Regions from separate parts of the Pseudalkalibacillus sp. Hm43 genome, predicted to be linked through region 2. Evidence: a T-box and tRNA genes for the amino acid it is inferred to sense, from the RefSeq annotation. Region 2 holds a T-box; the other holds one or more tRNA genes.
The links. The T-box of region 2 lies ahead of trpS (tryptophan--tRNA ligase). A T-box ahead of a tRNA ligase gene usually reads a tRNA of that ligase, here a tRNA-Trp.
Positions count from the first base shown of each region.

Region 1: it encodes a tRNA-Trp, which carries the amino acid that the T-box ahead of trpS (tryptophan--tRNA ligase) is inferred to sense. The anticodon was not compared.

Region 1 is NZ_CM135129.1:1,874,630-1,880,155, forward strand. It holds gene ACXQIQ_RS09890 (ABC-ATPase domain-containing protein) at 1-97, opposite strand, end outside; gene ACXQIQ_RS09895 (B3/B4 domain-containing protein) at 177-842, shown strand; gene ACXQIQ_RS09900 (YqaE/Pmp3 family membrane protein) at 971-1,144, opposite strand; gene ACXQIQ_RS09905 (DUF421 domain-containing protein) at 1,216-1,938, opposite strand; tRNA gene ACXQIQ_RS09910 (tRNA-Leu) at 2,095-2,179, opposite strand; tRNA gene ACXQIQ_RS09915 (tRNA-Leu) at 2,213-2,301, opposite strand; tRNA gene ACXQIQ_RS09920 (tRNA-Cys) at 2,312-2,386, opposite strand; tRNA gene ACXQIQ_RS09925 (tRNA-Gly) at 2,453-2,527, opposite strand; tRNA gene ACXQIQ_RS09930 (tRNA-Gln) at 2,534-2,608, opposite strand; tRNA gene ACXQIQ_RS09935 (tRNA-His) at 2,615-2,690, opposite strand; tRNA gene ACXQIQ_RS09940 (tRNA-Trp) at 2,714-2,787, opposite strand; tRNA gene ACXQIQ_RS09945 (tRNA-Tyr) at 2,791-2,875, opposite strand; tRNA gene ACXQIQ_RS09950 (tRNA-Thr) at 2,965-3,040, opposite strand; tRNA gene ACXQIQ_RS09955 (tRNA-Phe) at 3,048-3,123, opposite strand; tRNA gene ACXQIQ_RS09960 (tRNA-Asp) at 3,128-3,203, opposite strand; tRNA gene ACXQIQ_RS09965 (tRNA-Met) at 3,367-3,443, opposite strand; tRNA gene ACXQIQ_RS09970 (tRNA-Val) at 3,459-3,534, opposite strand; tRNA gene ACXQIQ_RS09975 (tRNA-Glu) at 3,543-3,617, opposite strand; tRNA gene ACXQIQ_RS09980 (tRNA-Ser) at 3,649-3,741, opposite strand; tRNA gene ACXQIQ_RS09985 (tRNA-Asn) at 3,743-3,817, opposite strand; rRNA gene rrf (5S ribosomal RNA) at 3,831-3,946, opposite strand; rRNA gene ACXQIQ_RS09995 (23S ribosomal RNA) at 4,009-5,526, opposite strand, start outside.
Region 2 is NZ_CM135129.1:1,101,375-1,106,900, forward strand. It holds gene ACXQIQ_RS05830 (peptide ABC transporter substrate-binding protein) at 1-706, opposite strand, end outside; gene ACXQIQ_RS05835 (DUF3899 domain-containing protein) at 1,147-1,509, shown strand; T-box leader at 1,560-1,805, shown strand; gene trpS (tryptophan--tRNA ligase) at 1,864-2,859, shown strand; gene ACXQIQ_RS05845 (type 1 glutamine amidotransferase domain-containing protein) at 2,918-3,586, opposite strand; gene ACXQIQ_RS05850 (YjbA family protein) at 3,700-4,449, opposite strand; gene ACXQIQ_RS05855 (hypothetical protein) at 4,559-4,780, opposite strand; gene ACXQIQ_RS05860 (glycerophosphodiester phosphodiesterase) at 4,934-5,526, opposite strand, start outside.

The DNA of each region.
Region 1 (5,526 bases), 770 kb from region 2:
GAGTGAAACCATCAAAACGATACTTTCCCCGGATGTCTTTATACGCTTTATAACCTTTCCCATCAATTCTTTTCAGAATGGATTGCAATTTGTCCATGATTGTAAGCACTCCTTTTTCAGTTGCAAAATCTATTATGGTACACTTAGTGAAAATACATAATCAGTGAGGTGACATAATGAATTTCACCATTTCAAATCAGCTCAAACAAGCAGTACCAAACTTCAAAGTCGGTATCATCCAATATCATGGTATCACGGTTGCTGAGCCTCCTAAAATGTTAGCTGGCCGCTTGCAGCTTTTCCAGGAATCATTAATGCTCGATGCTGAAGATCAGCCCGTTTCAGAAATCGGTCCGATTCAAGAGTGGCGTCAAATTTTCAAAGCGTTAGGCACGGATCCTTCCAGATACCGCCCATCATCAGAAGCGCTGCTCCGCCGCGTTTATAAAGGCTCACAGCTTGGCTCAGTCCACTCTGCAGTCGATACGAACAATTTCTTTTCCTTACAATATCAAATCCCACTCGGAATTTATGACGCTACCAACATTAAAGGTGATGTCATGGTGGACATAGGCGCAAATGAAGACGCTTATGAGGGCATCAATGGACGGGTGATGGATATGAGTAACAAGATCATCACACGAGATGATGAAGGGGCATTCGGAAGCCCGATCGTCGATTCGAAACGCACAATGGTCACAGAAGATACGACAGATGCCCTGCATGTCGTCTATTTCCAACCTTCACTGTCAGATGAACATGCCAATGATATGCTGCAAGCTATAGAGAAAATGTTCATCCAAGTCCACGGAGGAACAGCCAAGTCCTATATATTCAAGTAGGCCTTGCAAAAATAAAAACGCAACACCCCGTTACCTGTGAACGAAGCACTGCGTTAAACAAGTTTCTATCATTATAAGTCAGAACTGAATGATTTATGTACAAAACCTCCAAGTGGAGGTTTTTTCATTTACGCCATGCTTCCTTTACCAACGGAACGCTTTTGATGGATGACGAAAAACGCGTGGATCACACCCGGTAACCAACCAATCAAAGTCAAAACCAAGTTAATCAATGTTTGTGTTTTACTTCCGGAAAGAAGTACAGCAAGAGGCGGAAGTAAAAGTGCTAATATATACATCATGTCTGAGCTTCCTCCTTTATTTCGTGTAGTATAGTCATACCCCGGTAAAATTAAGCTTAAACGTTCGATGATCAATGGTAGATAGGAGGAGCACTTTTTGCGTCCAATGATTTCTCAGACACATGTAAATTCTTCTTTTCATCAATAGAGGCAAAGAAAACATCCTCATAGTCAGTAATCCCTAGATGACCCAGTTTTGTTTTCAACCATTTTTCATTGACTTGAACGACATTCAGAACCTCACGATACAGCGTACCTTCAACAATCAAAGGATACGCTAGATCGACATGTGGCTTATAAATCTGTAAATCCTCTACGGTTACCGGGGATTTTTCCGGCTTTTTCAACACGGTCAATTGCCCATTCGCTTCTATGATCCCAAGTTTTACACTCGTAATGTCAAAAATGTCTTTCTCCCTTAACATGAGAAGAACATTATCAATCGAGTATTGCATGTTTTTGAGATTTTCAATGATAAATGAACCGTCCTGGATCACCACCGTCGGTTCAAAAGTAACCAGCTTTCCAAACTTCCGATTCATGATCTTCAATTTTGCAACGAGTTTTTGAAGGATTCCAATCAGAATAATAGCGACAATGGTATGAATATGTACGACATCCGGTTCCGCAATATCCGCACCGACTACAGACCCTAATGTAAGTAAAATCAATAAATCGAATACAGGAAGTTCTCCAATGGACCTCTTTCCCATAAACAAGGTCACGACTAAAAGTAAAGGAAGAATGGTTACGACCCTTCCGAATAAGATGAGTAATTCTTTTGCCATCTCCACTATGAATCCCTCCGAACAAGCAAAATCAAAAACCACATATTCCTATGGTCTACAATTCGAAAAGATGTATGTAAAAAAACACACTGTGTGCTTTATGAGACAACAAAAAAAGCCAATACTTTGAGTTAATCAAAGCATTGACTTTAGATTATGTAATGGTACCGGTGGTCGGGGTCGAACCGACACTCCGTGAGGAACACGATTTTGAGTCGTGCGCGTCTGCCAATTCCGCCACACCGGCATGTGTCAATAAAAGAAAGATATTAAATTCATATGGTGCCGAGGGCCGGACTTGAACCGGCACGGTAGTCACCTACCGCAGGATTTTAAGTCCTGTGTGTCTGCCAATTCCACCACCCCGGCTGGGTAGTTATGGAGGCGGCACCCGGATTCGAACCGGGGGATAAGGGTTTTGCAGACCCGTGCCTTACCACTTGGCTATGCCGCCGTACTCTATCTTATGTTTTATATAAAAAATCGAGTACCACTTTCGGCAGTTCATTTAAGAATTTAATGGAGCGGAAGACGGGATTCGAACCCGCGACCCCCACCTTGGCAAGGTGGTGTTCTACCACTGAACTACTTCCGCGAAATTTGGCTGGGCTAGCTGGATTCGAACCAACGCATGACGGAGTCAAAGTCCGTTGCCTTACCGCTTGGCTATAGCCCAACGTAATGGGGCGACTGATGGGAATCGAACCCACGAATGCCGGAACCACAATCCGGTGCGTTAACCACTTCGCCACAATCGCCATTATTATTTTAGTTGTAAAATTGGCAGGGGTAGTAGGAATCGAACCCACACTGGAGGTTTTGGAGACCTCTGTTCTACCGTTAAACTATACCCCTAAATGGTGGAGGGGGACGGATTCGAACCGCCGAACCCTGAGGGAGCGGATTTACAGTCCGCCGCGTTTAGCCACTTCGCTACCCCTCCAAAGAGACAATTAATATTGTAGTACAGATTTCACTCTGTTTCAAGTGTAAAATCAGGAATCATAACCAATCTATTCCTGAAAGAGAAAATGGTGCTGGCCAGAGGACTTGAACCCCCAACCTACTGATTACAAGTCAGTTGCTCTACCAATTGAGCTAGGCCAGCAAACCAATGGTGGCTCGAGACGGAATCGAACCGCCGACACGAGGATTTTCAGTCCTCTGCTCTACCGACTGAGCTATCGAGCCAAGATGGCGGACCCGACCGGATTCGAACCGGCGATCTCCTGCGTGACAGGCAGGCATGTTAACCCCTACACCACGGGTCCATCTTGTAAGAATTTAATTTGGTTGCACCCTTACGGGTACCACGATCTAAAACTAACTATGAAGTAAAATCGACGTAGTAAGTTTTAATTTGGTTGCACCCTTACGGGTACTTCAGATATTCATTGAAAGAATGTCGATTCGACGTTGTTCAATGAATTATTTTGGTTGCGGGGATAGGATTTGAACCTACGACCTTCGGGTTATGAGCCCGACGAGCTACCAGACTGCTCCACCCCGCGACGATATGAATTAAATGGTGGAGGATGACGGGATCGAACCGCCGACCCCCTGCTTGTAAGGCAGGTGCTCTCCCAGCTGAGCTAATCCTCCAATATGAATGGTGACCCCTACGGGATTCGAACCCGTGTTACCGCCGTGAAAGGGCGGTGTCTTAACCACTTGACCAAGGGGCCGATATATAGTTATGTAGTATGAATTTCTTAATGGCGGAGAGCGAGGGATTCGAACCCTCGGTACGGGTTAAAACCGTACACACGATTTCCAATCGTGCTCCTTCGACCTCTCGGACAGCTCTCCGTGGCTCCGCAGGCAGGACTCGAACCTGCGACCGATCGGTTAACAGCCGATAGCTCTACCACTGAGCTACTGCGGATCGATATAGTATAGCCCGGCGACGTTCTACTCTCACAGGGGGAAGCCCCCAATTACCATTGACGCTGAAGAGCTTAACTTCCGTGTTCGGCATGGGAACGGGTGTGACCTCTTCGCTATCGTCACCAGACTATGAAGTTGAAGGAACCATTCCTTCAAAACTAGATAACGGTTCTTGAAAACGTAAGTATTGTGGTTAAGTCCTCGATCGATTAGTATCTGTCAGCTTCACGTGTCACCACGCTTCCACACCAGACCTATCAACCTCATCATCTCTGAGGGATCTTACTCGCTTGACGCGATGGGAAATCTCATCTTGAGGGGGGCTTCATGCTTAGATGCTTTCAGCACTTATCCCGTCCACACGTAGCTACCCAGCGATGCTCCTGGCGGAACAACTGGTACACCAGCGGTGTGTCCATCCCGGTCCTCTCGTACTAAGGACAGCTCCTCTCAAATTTCCTGCGCCCGCGACGGATAGGGACCGAACTGTCTCACGACGTTCTGAACCCAGCTCGCGTACCGCTTTAATGGGCGAACAGCCCAACCCTTGGGACCTACTTCAGCCCCAGGATGCGATGAGCCGACATCGAGGTGCCAAACCTCCCCGTCGATGTGGACTCTTGGGGGAGATAAGCCTGTTATCCCCAGGGTAGCTTTTATCCGTTGAGCGATGGCCCTTCCATGCGGAACCACCGGATCACTAAGCCCGACTTTCGTCCCTGCTCGACTTGTAGGTCTCGCAGTCAAGCTCCCTTGTGCCTTTACACTCTGCGAATGATTTCCAACCATTCTGAGGGAACCTTTGGGCGCCTCCGTTACACTTTAGGAGGCGACCGCCCCAGTCAAACTGCCCACCTGACACTGTCTCCGAACCGGATCACGGTCCTGGGTTAGAATTTCAATACCGTCAGGGTAGTATCCCACCGACGCCTCCACCGAACCTAGCGGTCCGGCTTCTAAGGCTCCTACCTATCCTGTACAAACGATACCAAAATCCAATATCAGGCTACAGTAAAGCTCCATGGGGTCTTTCCGTCCTGTCGCGGGTAACCTGCATCTTCACAGGTACTATAATTTCACCGGGTCTCTCGTTGAGACAGTATCCAAGTCGTTGCACCTTTCGTGCGGGTCGGAACTTACCCGACAAGGAATTTCGCTACCTTAGGACCGTTATAGTTACGGCCGCCGTTTACTGGGGCTTCGATTCAGAGCTTCTCCCGTAAGGGATAACCCCTCCTCTTAACCTTCCAGCACCGGGCAGGTGTCAGCCCCTATACTTCGCCTTACGGCTTCGCAGAGACCTGTGTTTTTGCTAAACAGTCGCTTGGATCTTTTCACTGCGGCTCTCTCGGGCATACACCCTATCAGAGCACCCCTTCTCCCGAAGTTACGGGGTCATTTTGCCGAGTTCCTTAACGAGAGTTCTCCCGAGCATCTTAGGATTCTCTCCTCGCCTACCTGTGTCGGTTTACGGTACGGGCACCTCTTTCCTCGCTAGAGGCTTTTCTTGGCAGTGTAGGATCAGGGACTTCGGTACTTTAGTTCCCTCGCCATCACAGCTCTGCCGTATGGTGGACGGATTTGCCTATCCACCGGCCTTGACTGCTTGGACGCGCATATCCATCAGCGCGCTCTCCCTACCTTCCTGCGTCCCCCCGTTGCTCAAACGGAAAGGAGGTGGTACAGGAATATCAACCTGTTGTCCAT
Region 2 (5,526 bases):
CGTGCTTCCAATCAGTAAGCAAGAATGGTCCGTTATAGATTAGGTTTTCGTCTTCAAGAGCGTATTGATCTCCTTGCCCTTCAACGAATTCTTGATTTTGTGGTAAGTATGTTGCGAATGTAGTCAAGCTTAGGAAGTAAGGAGTTGGACGCTCAAGTGTTACTTTCAACGTCTTCTCATCTACAGCTTCTACACCTAGTTCTTCTGGCTTCATGTCACCAGCAGTGATTGCTTCAGCGTTCTTTACAGGACCCATGATGAATGAATATTGTGAAGCAACTTCAGGGTCAACTGCTTTTTGCCAAGAGAATACGAAGTCCTGTGCTGTTACAGGAGTTCCGTTTGACCATTGAGCATCACGTAGTTTGAAAGTGAATACTGTTTGGTCTTCGCTTACTTCGTGACTTTCAGCGATACCAGGTACCGGCTGGTTGTCTGGACCTAAGCGATAAAGTCCTTCCATTGTTTCGTTCATAACTTGGAAAGCTACAGCATCTGTACCTTGTACAGAATCCATAGTTGGGATCTCTGCACTCTCAAGAATGTTCAATACTTGAGGTACATCTGTGTTACCTTCTTTACCTTTGTCTCCATCGCCGCCATTTTTGTCTCCGTCAGCGCTATCTCCGCCTCCAGAACATGCAGCTAGGAACATGCTCAACACTAGAGTTAGTGTTAGCAGCAATGACCATTTTGACTTCTTCATGCCTTAATGACCTCCCCTAAATATTGGTGAAATGTAGCGAACGCCGCCCCGAAAAATTGTCAGATTTTTGAGGAATTTCGTTCACAATTTGTATTATACAAGTTTTCGGACTATTTTGCATGTGTTTTTTTAATATATTTTACAAAAAGCCCATGTTCATTACGGTTTCATAACAAAAATTAGGACTATATACCCACTTTAAATATGCGCGTATTTGGGTATACAGTGCGTAAAAATTGAAGATTATGTATACGGATGATGTGTAAAGATTGATATATAAGCATTTTGAATATAAAAGAATGCATATCATATGCATTTGTCGTTCATTCGCAAATCTTCTGACAAATTACAGGTGTTGCTCCTATGTAAAGATGTGTATGAATCGTTAAGATATTGCTTGATTCTATCATTATCGTGTATCATCGACTTGAGGTGACACGATGAACTTAATAAAACGATCCATATATGCTTTGATCATTCTGTTAATAGTAGGTGTAGGTGCAGGATTCTTCTATTACGATAATCTAACCTTTGTTGCTGTATTGAATTCTGTATTCATGGTATCACTCGCCTACATTATGCTTGGTTGTCTGATGTTCGTTGCTAGGGGGGGATTTTTTGATGCTATCACTCTTAGTTTCAGACGTTTTATGAAGAAAGGCACCAAATACGGAGATATAATGGATGATGTAGAACGAATGGAGTTACCATCGGAGGTCTTCGAATATAAAGCCACAGAACCTCTACTGATTTCCGGTATCATTGCCTTTTTGGCAACCGTTCTGATCTCCTTCAACATTTAGTGTTGCATTTGATAATCCATTTGTATATACTATCGATAATCTAAAATTTCACACATGCGATGAGGAAGAAAAGTACACTTCACACCCTTTTCAAGAGAGTCTGTGGTTGGTGGGAACAGATAAAGGCTGGAGTAGAATGGGCTTCTGAGCATTCAAACCGAAATAAGAGTAGGCTTTGACGTCCAGTCCAGACGATATCCAGGACACTCTGTCTGCAGATCAAGCACGCAGAGAACTGAGTGATTCTTTATCCGAAGAATAATTCTGGGTGGCAACGCGGTGCAATCGTCCCAATAATGACGATTTGCGCGGCGTTTTTTATTTTGTTCAAAAATTTACAAGGAGTGAAAAGACATGTCCGTCATTTTCTCAGGTGTCAAACCAACCGGATTTCCTACACTAGGGAACTATTTAGGAGCTTTGAAACATTTCGTTACGTATCAGGAGGAACACGATTGTTACTTTTGTGTAGTCAATCAACACGCGATTACGGTTCCTCAAGATAAGTTGGAACTGCGTGACAACACGAGGAAGCTCGCAGCGCTTTATCTTGCGATCGGAATCGATCCACAGAAATCAACGATTTTCATTCAATCTGAAGTACCTGCCCACACGAAGATGGGATGGATCATGCAATGTGTATCCTATATGGGTGAACTTGAGCGCATGACTCAATTCAAAGATAAAGCGGATCAGCGTGTCGGCGTATCAGCTGGATTGCTGACTTATCCCCCATTGATGGCATCAGATATCTTACTTTACGGAACAGATATCGTACCTGTCGGTGATGATCAGAAGCAGCATCTTGAGCTGACAAGAGACTTAGCAGAGCGCTTCAACAAACAATACAACGACATTTTCACTGTACCGGAAGTGCACATCCCTAAGGTTGGCGCACGAATCATGGATCTTGGAAATCCGTTGAAAAAAATGAGTAAATCCGATGAGAACGCAGCAGGTTATATATCCATGCTGGATGATGAAAAAACAATCATGAAGAAAATCAAACGAGCCACAACAGATTCTGAAGCAAGAGTGAAGTTTGACAAAGAAAACAAACCTGGCGTTTCAAACTTGTTGACGATCTATTCCCTCTGTTCAGGGAAATCGATTGAAGACATTGAGGCGGAATATGAAGGAAAAGGCTACGGTGACTTTAAGGAAGGTGTGGCTAATGCCGTCATCAGCCAATTGAAACCGATCCAAGAACGGTATCATGAGCTCCTGAATTCTGAAGAGTTGGATGACATTCTTGATCAGGGTGCTGAGAAAGCGGATCGCGTGGCCAATAAGATGCTTGCGAAAGCGGAACGAGCAATGGGCTTAGAGCGCAAAAGGAAGAAGAAATAAAAGAGTGACCGTTAAAAGGCAATTTTTAAGCCTTGACGGTCACTTTTTTTAGTCCATTTTATTGTTCATTGAGCGCTTCAATGAATTTTAACGCGGTACTTTCGCTCGACATTGGATTTTGACCCGTAATGAGGTTCCCATCTCGTATAGAGAAGTCGGTCCACTTGTCTCCCCTTACGAACTCTCCACCTTTTTCACGAATTGCAGTTTCTAGCAGAAACGGCATCTCTTCGGTCAATTGCATTTCATGCTCCTCTTCATCTGTAAAGGAATTGACCGTCTTACCTCGTACGATAGGAGTGCCATCTTGATAAGTGACATTAACGAGACCCGATGGACCATGGCAAACGGCTCCAATAACTTTATTCTCATCTGCCAGTTTACCGATCAGCTTTTGCATAACTACATTTTCTGGGAAGTCGAACATTGTACCATGTCCACCTGGTAAAAACACAGCGTCATATCCTGCGGCTAATTCTTCTTCTGATAAACTTTCCGTATTTTCCAATTGTTTGCGCGCCTCATCATAGTCTGCATTAGGTTCCTCCGGAATACTGTTCGGATCCAGAGGAATGTTGCCACCCTTCGGGCTTCTCACATGAATTTCATAGCCCTGTTTTTCAAATAGGTTGTAAGGAACAGCAAATTCTTCAAGCCATAGTCCGGTCTCTTGTTCATCATTTATCTTGTCTGCATTCGTTACGATCATCAACACTTTCTTAGACAAAGTAATACCTCCTTCAAATAGTAGAAGCTTTACGTTGCCAACATTCCCTCATGACCGTAATCATAAACTTCATTTTCATTTCACACAAAGATAGCTGACTCGTTTCGAGTCAGCTAATTTACGTGTGTTCCTTTTTCAAGTTCCCATATTTTCTCAAAATAGGGTTGCCCTTTAATCAACCTTTCACAGATTGTCTGATGCTTCGATGTCCACCCCTGAGATACTTCCATATACAATGCTCTCCAAGCTTCTTCAAAGCTCATATCTTGAATGGAGGAATACTTTTCAGGAAACCATTCTGTATACCAGTATCGGGCTTCAGCGGTGTTCGCACTGGAATACATTTGATCCAATGCCATGAACAGTAGTTGTTTGAGCTGCCTCTCTCTTCTGGTCAGCCCTTTCATGTTTTGCGGGTCTGGTGAAAGAATGTGGTACTCTTTTTTGTGGAACTCATCTGTATCGAATGTATACGGCTTCGGATCCAACTCCTCTGCCATTTCATATACGAGTTGTTCCTGTCTTGGAATCATCCGGCTTTTCCGTATCGGAATTCGGTAGCCCATCGTATCGATGATCATACATTTCCGACCATCCGTTGCGATGAAACAATACTCGATTTGCTCTCTCTGGTTGTTCTTCCGAATATAGCTCTTATTCTTTACTTCTTCCAACAGCTCATTCGGTAGTTCGCTCAAGTCATTCTCTATGTAGTTTAGGAGAGGCGATTCCATTTTAATGATTGGAACTTGATCAAGAAGCTCAATGAAATCTTCTTTTCGCCATTCGTGAAATTCACAGACATTATAGCCGTTCTCTTCGCCTTCGAACCAGTTTACCCAAACATCTCTCAAGTACAACATGTATACCCCTCACTTTACAGGATTTACTGTTTGTTAAAATCAGTATAGTCAGAGGTAAAAGAATTTATTCTATTAACAGACATTTTCCGTCGACAAATGTATATCGCCGTCATTCATCTGAATTGTTTTTCATAGAAGGAAGATAAATACTCCCCCAGATCAATGCCAGTCCAATAAGAAAAATCATAAGCTCTACTCTTTTGAAAATAAACATGAAATAGTTCGCAAATCCATGACCTGTCGTAACTAAATTCAAAAAGGCGATCAGACTGACGCCACCAGAAACGGCAAAACTGAATCCGATCATTAGAATGAAGAATCGAAAAATCAAAGCCCTCATCTCCTATACGAGTGCTTGTACATGGTTAGTTCACTATATGGAATTAGTCACGATGTTATGCCATTTTTTATTAAAGAAAAACGACTTTCTTCTATTATATGTATACAAAAAAAGAGCTGATTAAAATCAGCTCTCTTCCGTATCTTATTCTTCTTCTTTATCGTCGTCTTCACCCGATGTTGCTATTACTTCTTCTAGTCGATCAGGGAAGTTCGTAAACATTCCCGTCACGCCCCAATCAATAAGTTTTTTCATATCTTCTTTTTCATTGACTGTGTAAGGATGAATTTCAAACCCATGAGATCGAACTTTCTCCACATACGTTTGATCAATCTGCGAATGGTTCATTCCTAAGCCCATTGCATATTGCTTATAGGTTTCCAATTCTGCATTGGTAATCGTTGCAGGATTCGTATACCAGAGAAGTTGAACGAGTGAAAGATCTGGATTAAGGTTATGAAGTTTTTGTAGACTAGCTGGACTGAACGATTGGATCAACACTTGGTCAGAAGGTACTTCCTCTCCAATCAGACCATGCTTTTCTAACGTTTCAAGCAATTTCTCTTCCATCCCTGGATAAACCTCTGGAGATTTCGTTTCGATATAATATTGTGCTTCAGGTCCGAATTCTTTTAGTACTTCATCCAATGTCGGTACTTGAAGTCCTTCATATTCCGGTTTAGCATATTCAGGATACTTCTCATTGAACCATGATCCAGCATCCAACTCTTTAATTT